Regions from separate parts of the Leclercia sp. CFBP8987 genome, predicted to be linked through region 1. Evidence: predicted binding sites of a transcription regulator. Region 1 holds the regulator's gene; each other region holds the start of a gene.
What was found. Region 1 encodes CRP, which controls carbon source genes, mostly activating them, when cyclic AMP is high. Its sites were predicted from a motif close to ATGTGANNNNNNTCACAT; they were not measured.
Positions count from the first base shown of each region.

Region 2: the regulator CRP is predicted to act here: its motif matches at 1,915-1,932, upstream of SOM40_RS10945 (iron-containing alcohol dehydrogenase).
Region 3: the regulator CRP is predicted to act here: its motif matches at 1,281-1,298, upstream of hpt (hypoxanthine phosphoribosyltransferase).
Region 4: the regulator CRP is predicted to act here: its motif matches at 1,895-1,912, upstream of SOM40_RS10905 (sugar transporter).

Region 1 covers NZ_CM188255.1:4,442,126-4,445,236, forward strand. The annotation lists gene SOM40_RS21455 (phosphoribulokinase) at 1-625, shown strand, start outside; gene SOM40_RS21460 (OsmC family protein) at 668-1,072, opposite strand; gene crp (cAMP-activated global transcriptional regulator CRP) at 1,382-2,014, shown strand; gene SOM40_RS21470 (YccS/YhfK family putative transporter) at 2,072-3,111, shown strand, end outside.
Region 2 covers NZ_CM188255.1:2,258,857-2,261,967, forward strand. The annotation lists gene SOM40_RS10940 (dihydrodipicolinate synthase family protein) at 1-652, opposite strand, end outside; gene SOM40_RS10945 (iron-containing alcohol dehydrogenase) at 671-1,816, opposite strand; gene dtnK (D-threonate kinase) at 1,992-3,111, shown strand, end outside.
Region 3 covers NZ_CM188255.1:820,228-823,338, forward strand. The annotation lists gene SOM40_RS03835 (glucose/quinate/shikimate family membrane-bound PQQ-dependent dehydrogenase) at 1-1,221, opposite strand, end outside; gene hpt (hypoxanthine phosphoribosyltransferase) at 1,427-1,963, shown strand; gene can (carbonate dehydratase) at 2,061-2,723, opposite strand; gene SOM40_RS03850 (ABC transporter ATP-binding protein) at 2,831-3,111, shown strand, end outside.
Region 4 covers NZ_CM188255.1:2,251,131-2,254,241, forward strand. The annotation lists gene SOM40_RS10900 (MarC family NAAT transporter) at 1-587, shown strand, start outside; gene SOM40_RS10905 (sugar transporter) at 624-1,820, opposite strand; gene SOM40_RS10910 (PhzF family phenazine biosynthesis protein) at 1,996-2,784, shown strand; gene SOM40_RS10915 (PhzF family phenazine biosynthesis protein) at 2,802-3,111, shown strand, end outside.

The DNA of each region.
Region 1 (3,111 bases):
CTTCGCCGAATACGGGCGAAGCGGCACCGGCCAGGCACGCAAATACCTGCACACCTATGACGAAGCGGTCCCCTGGAACCAGGTGCCGGGCACCTTCACCCCCTGGCAGCCGCTGCCGGAACCGACCGACGTGCTGTTTTATGAAGGCCTGCATGGCGGAGTGGTGACGCCGCATCACGACGTGGCGCGCCATGTCGACCTGCTGGTGGGCGTGGTACCGATCGTCAATCTGGAGTGGATCCAGAAGCTGACGCGGGATACCAGCGAACGCGGTCACTCCCGCGAGGCGGTGATGGACTCGGTGGTGCGCTCGATGGAGGATTACATTAACTTCCTGACGCCACAGTTTTCCCGCACCCATATTAACTTCCAGCGCGTCCCGACCGTGGACACTTCTAACCCCTTTGCCGCAAAAGGCATCCCGTCCCTTGACGAGAGCTTCGTGGTGATCCACTTCCGCAATCTGGACAATATTGACTACCCCTGGCTGCTGGCGATGCTGCAGGGTTCATTTATTTCGCACATCAATACGCTGGTGGTGCCGGGCGGGAAGATGGGGCTGGCGATGGAGTTGATCATGATGCCGCTGGTGCAGCGGTTGATGGAAGGCAAGAAGATCGACTGAGGTTTTGTTGCCCGGTAAGCGCAGCGCCACCGGGCAAGGCGCTTAGGCCTCGATCACTTCATACGAATGCGTAATGTTGACCGCTTTCTCCAGCATCAGCGCCACGGAGCAGTACTTCTCCGCAGAGAGATCCACCGCGCGGGATACCGCCGCATCTTTCAGCGCTTTGCCGGTGACCACGAAGTGCAGGTTGATATGGGTGAACAGGCGCGGCGCCTCTTCACGGCGCTCTGAGGTCAGCTTCACTTCACAGTCGGTCACATCGTGACGCCCTTTTTGCAGGATCGACACCACGTCGATGGCGCTGCATCCGCCTGCCGCCATCAGGACTACTTCCATCGGGCTTGGCGCTTTATCACCGGAGTTGCCATCCATCAAAATCTGGTGCCCGGAAGCGGACTCACCAAGGAACGTTAACCCTTCTACCCATTTCACACGTGCTTGCATTTGTATTAACTCCAGGAGTGCATTTTTGCTGACAGATTACGCGTCAGTAACAATTCTGACAACGGAAGTCGACCTGCATCAAGCTGAAGCGAGACACCAGGAGACACGCGGCAAAAGCTATGCTAAAACAGTCGGGATGCTACAGTAATACATTGACGTTGCACATGTATGCAGAGGACATCACACATTCCAGGCTGCTAATTATTGTGCCAGCCAGACCCCAGGCAGGGGAAAGAATTCGATTGCAACCCCAGAGTACAGGTACATAGCCAGACTCTGGAGACAGCTTATAACAGAGGATAACAGCGCATGGTGCTTGGCAAACCGCAAACAGACCCGACTCTCGAATGGTTCTTGTCTCATTGCCATATTCATAAGTACCCATCGAAGAGCACGCTGATTCACCAGGGTGAAAAAGCGGAAACGTTGTATTACATCGTCAAAGGCTCAGTGGCAGTGCTGATCAAAGATGAAGAAGGCAAAGAGATGATCCTCTCTTACCTGAATCAGGGAGATTTCATCGGCGAGCTGGGCCTGTTTGAAGAAGGTCAGGAGCGTAGCGCCTGGGTGCGTGCGAAGACCGCGTGTGAAGTGGCTGAGATCTCCTATAAGAAGTTCCGCCAGCTGATCCAGGTTAACCCGGATATCCTGATGCGCCTCTCCTCGCAGATGGCTCGCCGTCTGCAGGTCACGTCCGAGAAAGTGGGTAACCTCGCCTTCCTCGACGTAACGGGCCGTATCGCTCAGACCCTGCTGAACCTGGCGAAACAGCCAGACGCCATGACCCACCCGGACGGTATGCAAATTAAAATTACCCGTCAGGAAATTGGTCAGATCGTCGGATGTTCGCGTGAGACAGTCGGTCGTATTCTGAAAATGCTGGAAGATCAAAACCTGATTTCCGCCCACGGTAAAACCATCGTGGTTTACGGAACACGTTAATTCCGCTCAAACGGCGTGGCATCGCAGGATGCCACGCCGTTTTTGTCTCTAGCATCCATGTGGCGCAGGCTCATTTATCACCCGGAAGTTAACTACGCACTGCGGCAAACCCTGGTGTTGTGTCTCCCCGTGGCTGTGGGTTTGATTTTCGGTCATCTGCAACAGGGACTCCTCTTTTCTCTGGTTCCAGCCTGCTGCAACATCGCTGGCCTGGACACACCGCATAAACGCTTTTTTAAACGTCTGACTATTGGCGGCTGCCTGTTTGCCGGATGTAGCCTGGCCGTCCAGCTGTTGCTGGCGCGGGATATTCCACTGCCGCTCATTCTGACGGTACTGGCAATGACCTTAGGCGTCACGGCAGAAATCAGCGCTCTCCATGCGCGACTCCTGCCCGCCTCGCTGATTGCGGCCATCTTTACCCTGAGTCTTGCCGGGAACATGCCGGTCTGGGAACCGCTGCTCCTCTATACGCTGGGCACCCTCTGGTACGGGCTGTTTAACTGGTTCTGGTTCTGGATGTGGCGCGAACAGCCGCTGCGCGAGTCGCTGAGCATGCTCTATCAACAGCTGGCGGATTACTGCGAAGCGAAATATACCCTGCTGACCCAGCACACTGACCCTGAGAAATCGTTGCCACCGCTGCTGGCCCGCCAGCAGAAGGTAGTGGATCTGATCAGCCTCTGTTACCAGCAGCTGCATATGCTGGCGGCCAACAGAAATCACGAATACAAACGCCTGCTGCGCACCTTCCAGGTGGGGCTGGATCTGCAGGAGCATATCTCCGTCAGTCTGCACCACCCGAAGGAGGTGCAAAAGCTGGTGGAGCGCAGTCACGCCGAAGCGGTGATCCGCTGGAACGCACAGACCGTGGCGGCCCGCCTGCGGGTGCTGGCTGATGACATCCTCTATCATCGCTACCCCACTCGCTTTAGCATGGACAAACCGCTCGGCGCGCTGGAAAAAATCGCCCGTCAGCACCCGGATAACCCGGTGGGACAGTTCTGCGCCTGGCACTTCAGCCGTATCGCCCGGGTGCTGCGCACCCAGCGTCCGCTCTACCCGCGCGACCTGATGGCCGACAAGCAGAAACGCCT
Region 2 (3,111 bases), 2.2 Mb from region 1:
TTGCCTCCGGTGCGACGTTGGCCAGCCCGGAAATACAGGCGGAACAACCTTCGACAAAGCCCTGATGGATCAGCGAGTCCGGGCCGTTCAGCACGTCGAAACCGTCGATATCCTGGGCGGCCTTCAGGAAACCGCTCAGGCTCTCGTAGCTGCCCGCGCTGTCTTTAATCCCGATAATGTTCGGGTGCGAGGCCAGCACGCGCGCGGTCTGCGGCTCAATGGTATTGCCGGTTCGCGCCGGAATGTTGTACAGGAAGACCGGCACCGTCAGGGCATCGGCGATGGCGGTGTAATGGGTAATCAACTCCGCCTGCGTCAGGGGGACAAACCACGGGGTGATCACCGAAACGGCATCCACGCCCAGCGTTTCAACCTGCTTGCCGAGGCGAATGGTGGCCCGGGTGGAGATCTCCCCGATGTGCGCCACCACCGGCGCGCGTCCGGCGACTTCTTCCACGCAGGTGCGGGTGACGGCCACTTTTTCCTCTTCGGTCAGGACAAAGAACTCACCGTTGGTGCCGCCGCAGAAAATACCGTTACCCGCCGCGAGTTGGCGCTGGATCTGGCGTTTCAGGCCCGTCAGATGCAGACCGCCATCCTCGGTAAAGGGGGTGACGATCGCCGTCAGCACGCCTTCAATCTTGTTACGCATTTCTCACTCCTTCGATGTTTACATTTCGGGGAACAGGGTCTGGTAAATGCCCTGCACCTCGGCATGGCTGACCTGACGCGGGGCGTTGTTCATCAGGCGTTTAACGTTCAGGGCGGCATCGCTCAGGGAGGCGATGTCATCCCGCGGGACGCCCAGCGTTTCGAGGTTGTCCGGTAAATTCAGACGACGCACCAGGGCGGCAAACCACTCCACCAGCGCGTGAGATTTCTCTTCTGCCGACAGGGAGGTATCGGCACCCGGCACCAGATCCCAGACCTGAGCGAATTTTTCGATCGCGTTCGGGCGCACCACGCGCATGCAGGGCGCCAGCAGAATGGCGTTGGCTACCCCGTGCGGGAGGTGGTATTTGCCCCCCAGCGGATAAGAAAGGGCGTGCACCAGATGGGTACCGGCATGGGCAATGGCCACGCCGCCGTAGTACGAGGCCCACAGCATCTCCAGCTTCGCCGCCAGGTTGTGCGGCTCGGCGCAGGCGGTTTCGATGTTGTTCAGCAGTTTGCGCAGGCCAATCAGCGCCGCGTTATCGCTCACCGGATTCGCCACGGTGGCGGTAAAGCACTCGATCAGGTGGCACAGCGCGTCGATCCCGGTCGAAGAGGCAATGTGCGGCGGCATGCTGGTGGTGAGTTCCGGTAACAGGGCCACGTAATCCGGCAGCAGCACCGGGGAGATGATGCCGATTTTGGTGCTCTGCTCAGGGATGGCGAGGATCGCGTTCGGCGTGGCTTCAGAACCGGTGCCGGCGCTGGCCGGAATCAATAATGAGGGGAGGCGAACGGTCGGTTTTTCTCCCGCCAGCAGGGCGTCCAGCCCCGGAGAAGAGTTATGGCACAGGACGGAGAGCAGCTTGGCCACATCCAGTACGCTGCCGCCGCCCACGCCCACCACCAGATCAACGTCGGTGTCGTTGATCCCGGTCAGCAGGGCGCGAACGTCATGATCGGTTGGCTCCGGCGGCACGCTGTCGATCACGCTGACGTGGCGGTTGTCGGCTTCCAGCAGAGTGCGGATAGCGCGGGCCGCGTCCAGACGGGCGATATTGCCGTCGGTGACCAGTAAAAGGCGCGTCTTGCCGGCCAGCAGGGGCGCGAGGGCCGGGATGGCCCCTGCACCGCTGATAATCGTACTGTTAATGGTTAACACATTGCTCTCCTGTTGCTGTGTCTGTGATTAATTTCGCTCAAAAAAGGCAATCACAGTCATCGTGTGTCTAAATTTATAATTTATTCGCAAACTGAATAACTTGATCTTGCTCACATATAATCAATCATGATTGAATATAATCATTAACAGGAAATGCGAACCTTTGGGGATGTAAGTGAACAACCTGAACAGAGAAGTGGTGGTGATCGCCGATGACTTTACCGGCGCTAACGATGCGGGGGTCAGCCTGGCGTTAAGCGGCAAAAAAGTCAGCGTGGCGTTTCAGACTCCCTTTACCGGCGACACCGATGCGCTGGTTATTAATAGCGACAGTCGATCCCTTCGGGCATCAGAGGCCGCTGAAAAGCTGGCGCGCTTTGCCGCCGAGATTGATGCCGCAAAATGGCTGGTGAAGAAAATCGACTCCACCCTGCGCGGCAACCCGGGGGCAGAAGTCGAGGCGCTGCTGCGTCTTAGCGGTCAGCGTCAGGCGATTATCGCCCCGGCATTCCCGGCAGCGGGACGTACCACGCAAAACGGCGTCTGCCTGGTGAAGGGCGTGCCGGTCACGGAGACCGAATTTGCCAGCGACCCGAAAACCCCGGTGCGTCATGCCCATATCGCGGCAGTGCTGGTGGAGCAAACTGCGCTTAACAGCGTGGTGGTTACCCCGGCGCAGCTGGCGGCGGCTCTACAGGGCGATGCGCACCTGCTGATTGTGGATGCGCAGAGCGACGACGAACTGGATCAGATTGTCAGTGCGGCCTTTGCCAGCATTGAGCGTCCGCTGCTGGTGGGCTCCGCCGGGCTGTGCGATGCCCTGGCGCGCCGTCTGGCTACCCCGCGTCAGCTGCTGGCGGTAATCGGTTCGATGAGTGAGATTGCGCAACAGCAGATCCAGCTCGTCCGCAATCACCCTGATGTCAGTACGGTACTGATTGATATTAATGATGTGTTTAACGGTGCGCTGGCGGGTTATCAGCAGCAGATCGCTGCGGCGCTGGCGGCGGGCCAGCACTGCGTGGTGCATACCTGCGCCGATACTCAGGCCCGGCATCGAATAGATGCCCTGTGTCAGCAGCGCGGATTAAGCCGCGCCGCGCTGGGGGAGACCATCAGCGCATTTCTGGGGGAATTAACGCGCAACGTGCTTGAGAGCCACAACCCGGCGGCGCTGTATGTCTCCGGCGGCGATGTGGCGATGGCGGTTGCCCGCGCGCTCAACGCGCAAGGGTTTGCCATTCGCGGACAAGTGGCGCAGTGCGTGCCGTTTGGTCGGTTTTTGGGTTGTCACT
Region 3 (3,111 bases), 1.3 Mb from region 1:
GGCAGGCGCCCAGGAGTTCGGGGAGTTGAAGGTGAAGGTGTGCTCATCCGACGGGATAGCGTTTGGATCTTTCGCACCCGGGTCAAAGGCCCACAGCAGCTTACCGGTGTTAACATCAAAACCACGGATCACACCGGAGGTTTCGCGGGTGGAGAAGTTATCTGTTACTGAACCGGCAATCACGATGGTTTTATCGGTGATGATCGGCGGTGAGGTCGGCTCATACAGACCCGGAGTTTGATCCGGCATGTTGGTCTGCAGATTCAGTACGCCTTTGTTGGCAAAGGTTTCGCACAGCTTGCCGGTTTCCGCGTTGAGAGCAATCAGACGACCGTCGTTCACCGGCAGCATGATGCGGCGCGGACAGTCGGCAACCACTTCCGGGCTGGCATTATCAGCACGGGCTTCGTGGTAAGAGACACCACGGCAGGTTACGTGCTGGAACTGGTTATTGGTTTTCAGCTGCGGATCGAAGTGCCATTTCTCTTTACCGGTGGCTGCATCCAGCGCGAACAGACGCTGGTGCGCCGTACACAGGTAGAGCATGTTGCCCACTTTAATCGGCGTCACTTCGTTAGTCAGCTCGCCCGGATCGTTCGGCATCTTGAGATCGCCGGTACGGAATACCCAGGCTTCTTTCAGGTTTTTCACGTTGTCCGCGTTGATCTGCTTCAGCGGGGAGTAACGTTGGCCTTCCTGGTTACGACCGTAGGCAGGCCAGTCGCCATCTGCCACGTCGGAGATAGCCGCCGCCGGGGTGGAATCGGCATTCAGCGTGCCTTTGATTTCCTGCGGATCGTTAAAACCAGCCCAGGTCAGGATCCCGCCGCTGATCAGCAGCGCCACGACCAGCGCGGTAACCGCCCCGCCGGAGCGCACGATCAGACGACGCCAGACGAAAGGCAGGATCAGCCAGATACCGAAGAAGACCAGAATATCGCTGCGTGGGGTCAGCGCCCAGAAGTCGAAGCCGACCTCCCAGACGCCCCAGATCATCGTAGCGAGCAGCAGGACGGCATAAAGCCACAGTGCCGATTGTTTACTGCGCCATAACAACAGGGTGACGCCTAACATCACTACGCCAGCAATCGGGTAGTACCAGGAGCCGCCAATCGCCACCAGCCAGACTCCCCCTATTAACAGGTAGAGCCCGCACAGGGCTGCGAACAGCGCTGTAAGCCTCACGAGTAACCGTGAGTGTTGAACCTTTGTTTCCGCCATAAAAAGTACTCTTTAAGTTTGTTAATTTTTTGATAGCAATTAATTATAGAACTTAACAAGTGTGATCGGAATCACAAATCTGGCTTTTATGAACGGATGCGCCAGGAGGATCCATTTGCTGGTATACTTCAGGGCTTATGTAGCGATGCCGGACGCGAATCCATCGGCATTGAGAAATTCGTTCTAAAAACATACGGTTAGTAAAATGAAACATACTGTTGAAGTGATGATCCCGGAAGCGGAGATCAAAGCGCGTATCGCCGAACTCGGTCGTCAGATCACCGAAGCCTATAAAGACAGCGGCAGCGAGATGGTGCTGGTGGGTCTGTTACGCGGTTCCTTCATGTTTATGGCCGATCTCTGCCGCGAAGTGCAGGTCTCCCATGAAGTCGATTTTATGACCGCCTCCAGCTATGGCAGCGGTATGTCGACCACTCGTGATGTGAAAATCCTTAAAGACCTGGATGAAGACATTCGCGGCAAAGATGTTCTGATTGTTGAAGACATCATCGACTCCGGCAACACCCTGTCGAAGGTGCGCGAAATTCTCAGCCTGCGTGGACCTAAATCGCTGGCGATTTGTACCCTGCTGGACAAACCGACCCGCCGTGAAGTTCAGGTTCCCGTGGAGTATGTTGGCTTCTCGATTCCGGACGAATTCGTGGTGGGCTACGGCATTGACTACGCTCAGCGTTATCGCCATCTGCCGTATGTCGGCAAAGTGGTGCTGCTGGACGAGTAAGGTAAGTTGGGTGCGGCTTGATGCCCTCACCCCGACCCTCTCCCACAGGGAGAGGGAGCAAACACTAAAAACGGCAACTTGCGTTGCCGTTTTGCTTTTACTTATGATTATCGTGCTTCTGGGTCAGGTTTGAGACGCCGCGACGGTAGCGCTGCTCAAGGGTTTCCCGGTTGGTGGCAGTGACTTCCAGATCGCGCAGCAGGCCATCGTGGATGCCGTACGCCCAGCCGTGGATCGTCACTTTCTGCCCGCGCTTCCACGCAGACCGCATAATAGTGGAGTGGCCGAGGTTATAGACCTGCTCCATCACGTTCAGTTCACACAGGGTATCCAGACGACGCTCCTGCGGCATTTGCCCCAGCAGTGAGCTATGTTTGAACCAGATATCACGAATGTGCAGCAGCCAGTTGTCGATCAGACCCAGTTCGGTGTTCTCGACCGCCGCCTGTACACCGCCGCAGCCGTAGTGACCGCAAATAATGATGTGTTCGACTTCCAGCACGTCAATGGCGTACTGCACCACGGACAGGCAGTTCAGGTCGGTGTGGATCACCAGGTTTGCGACGTTACGGTGAACAAAGAGTTCGCCCGGTTCGAGGCCAGTCAGACGTTCAGCGGGAACGCGGCTGTCGGAGCATCCAATCCAGAGAAAGCGTGGTTTCTGCGCCTGAGACAGTTTCTCAAAAAATCCGGAATCTTCCTCCAGCAGCATCTTTGACCATAGTGCGTTATTGCTGATGAGTGTATCTATGTCATTCATGGAGATAAACGGCCTGTAACCGGGTTAATGCGTTGCGCTAATATAGGGCAACTCCATTTTTTTTAAAACAACACTTCGCGTGTCAGCACTATAGGTAACTCTATTTCATGACCATTGCACTGGAGCTCGAGCAGCTTAAAAAAACCTATCCGGGTGGTGTCCAGGCACTGCGCGGCATAGATCTTAAAGTCGAAGCCGGTGATTTTTATGCGCTTCTGGGGCCCAACGGGGCAGGTAAATCCACCACCATCGGCATTATCAGCTCGCTGGTGAATAAGTCCTCTGGCCATGTAAAGGTCTTCGGCTACGACCTGGAAAAGGACGTGGTGAACGCCAAGCGCCAGCTGGGGCTGGTGCCGCAGGAGTTCAACTTCAATCCGTTTGAGAC
Region 4 (3,111 bases), 2.2 Mb from region 1:
TCCTCGGCCTCGCGGGCGACATGAACCGTGAACAGCGTAATCATCAGTCGCTGATGGCCTCCGTTTACGTCTTCGCGATCATGATGGTGGCGTACTACGCCGGGCAGTTGGTCATGAACACCTTCGGGATCTCCATTCCCGGGCTGCGCATTGCGGGTGGTCTGATCGTGGCGTTTATCGGTTTCAGGATGCTCTTCCCGGCCCCGAAATCACCGGATGCTGCTGACGCCCAGGACGCGCTGGAAGACAAGCAGGGCAGACCGGCCCCGAACATCGCCTTCGTGCCGCTGGCGATGCCAAGCACTGCGGGCCCGGGGACCATTGCGATGATCATCAGCTCCGCTTCGACGGTGCGCAGTGGCTCTGATTTCCCGGAGTGGGTGGTGATGATTGCCCCGCCGCTGATTTTTGCCATTATCGGCGTGATCCTGTGGGGCTGTCTGCGTAGCTCGGGCGCGATTATGCGCTGGGTGGGCAAAGACGGTATCGAAGCGATCTCCCGTCTGATGGGTTTCCTGCTGGTCTGTATGGGCGTGCAGTTTATTATTAACGGCGTGCTGGAAATTATTCAAACCTACCCTAACTAACAAAGCCGGGTGGCGCGCTGCCACCCGGTCACTTCTTTAGCCGTGATGGGGCTGCTCTTCCAGAGCGACAGGCCATTTCCTGAAGATCAGCACCGACCAGATTAACGCCGCCAGCGCCGGGATCGCCCCCAGATAGCCAATCGACGCCATCGACAGATGCAGGATCACCTGATTCCCCACCAGCGCGCCTGCGCCAATCCCCAGATTGAAAATCCCGGAGAAGAGGGCCATCGCCACGTCCGTGGCATCCGGCGCCAGGGCCAGCACTTTCACCTGCATCCCAAGGCCGATAATCATAATCGCCACACCCCAGACGACGCTCAACAGCGCGAGACTGGTCTCGCTACCCGAGGCGGGCAGCAGCAGCAGCAGACACCCCAGCAGCAGAGCAATAGCGCTGCTCACCAGCAGCGAGGCGTGACGGTTGCCGAGCTTACCAAACAGCAGGCTGCCGATAATCCCCGCGCCACCTAACAGCAACAACAGTATCGTGGCGAAGCTGGCGCTGAACCCGGCGATGGTCTGCACAAACGGCTCGATATAGCTGTAGGCGGTGTAGTGCGCGGTGACCACGACCACCGTCAGCAGATAGAGGCTCATCAGCGCCGGACGACGCATCAGCAGCGGCAGGCTTTTCAGCGATCCGGAGTGCTCGCTCGGCAGTTTCGGTAACAGCTTGATCAGGCACAGCAGGGTGAACAGCGCCCCGAGCCCGATAACGAAAAAGGTGGTGCGCCAGCCGAACAGCTGCCCAACGATGCGCCCGATCGGCAGTCCGAGCACCATCGCCAGCGCGGTGCCGGTAGCCAGCAGGCTCAGCGCCTGGGCGCGCTTCCCGGCGGGGGCCAGGCGGATCGCCAGCGAGGCGGTTATCGACCAGAAAATGGCGTGCGCAAAGGCAATCCCGATCCGGCTAATGACCAGCACCGTGAAGTTCCACGCCAGGAACGACAGCACATGGCTGGCAATAAACAGGACAAACAGCCCGATCAGCAGCTTGCGCCGCTCCATCTGGCTGGTGAGCAGCATAAAGGGTAACGACATCATCGCCACCACCCAGGCATAGATGGTGAGCATGATCCCCACCTGCGCGGTCTCCATGCCGAAGCTGCTGGCGATATCCGACAGCAGGCCGACGGGAACAAATTCAGTGGTGTTAAAGATGAAGGCGGCAACGGCGAGCGTGACCACGCGTAGCCACGCGACCCTGCGGGAAACGGTGTGAGTTGTCATGGAGATGTCCGGGAGTCGTTACGTCAATGAGGTGGGACGATCTTAAAACCTTCCCTGGTGGAAATACAATCGTTTTGTGATCTGGATCTCACTCCGTCCTAAAACTAATCGCTGGTGAAACCGGCTATTTTCCATAAATATAGGATGCAACATAACGTTAACAGTGGGTCAGGCGATGCAGGAAATTGAGTTTTATCTGGTGGATGCGTTCAGTGAGGTCTCGTTTGGCGGCAACCCGGCGGCAGTTTGTCCATTGCCGGAATGGCTGCCGGACGAGACGCTGCTGCGCATGACGCGGGAGCACAACCAGTCCGAGACTGCCTTTTTTGTGCGCCACAAGGGCGGCATCGAGCTGCGCTGGTTCACCACGAACGGCGAGGTCAACCTCTGCGGTCATGCCACGCTGGCGACCGCCTGGGTACTGTTTAACGAGCTGGACTATCCCGACGTCCGGATCCATTTTGATACCGCCTCCGGCAGGCTGACCGTCACCCGCGAGGGCGACTGGCTGACCCTCGATTTCCCTGCCTGCCCGAGCGAGCCGCAGACCCCGCCGCCAGAGATGCTTGCCGCGCTAGGGGTCCAGGACTACGTCGAAGCCCGCAAAGGGCGCGCCTGGGTGATTGTGCTGGAGAGTCGTGAGCAAGTTGAGGCGGTCACGCCGGATATCAATGCCATGACCCCCGGCGAGCATAAGGTGTCGATCACTGCCCGCGGTGAAGGCGAATACGATTTCGTCAGCCGCTTTTTCTCCCCGGGCGCGGCCCTGTGGGAAGATCCGGTCACCGGCTCGGCTCACACTATGCTGATCCCATACTGGAGTGAAAAGTTAAATAAAACGTCGCTCTTCGCCCGGCAGGTTTCTGCCCGCGGTGGCGATGTGCGCTGTGAACTGAAAGGCGACCGGGTATTAATGAGCGGCAGGGCATCGCTGTATATGAAAGGTCATCTGTTTTTACGCTAACGATAAGGGTTAACCCAATGAAAGAAATTGAATTTTATCTGGTCGATGCGTTTAGCGACCGCGCGTTTGGTGGGAATCCTGCAGCCGTTTGCCCGCTCGAGGAGTGGCTGCCGGATGACGTGCTGTTAAAGATGGCCCAGCAGCATAACCAGTCGGAGACCGCGTTTTTCGTGCGCACCGATGCGGGTTTTGAGCTGCGCTGGTTTACGACGCAGTACGAGATTAACCTCTGTGGTCACGCCACGCTCGCCAGCGCCCATGTGATTTTTGAGTATCTCGATTATCCGCACACCGAGATTGTCTTCTCCACACGCTTTGTCGGCGACC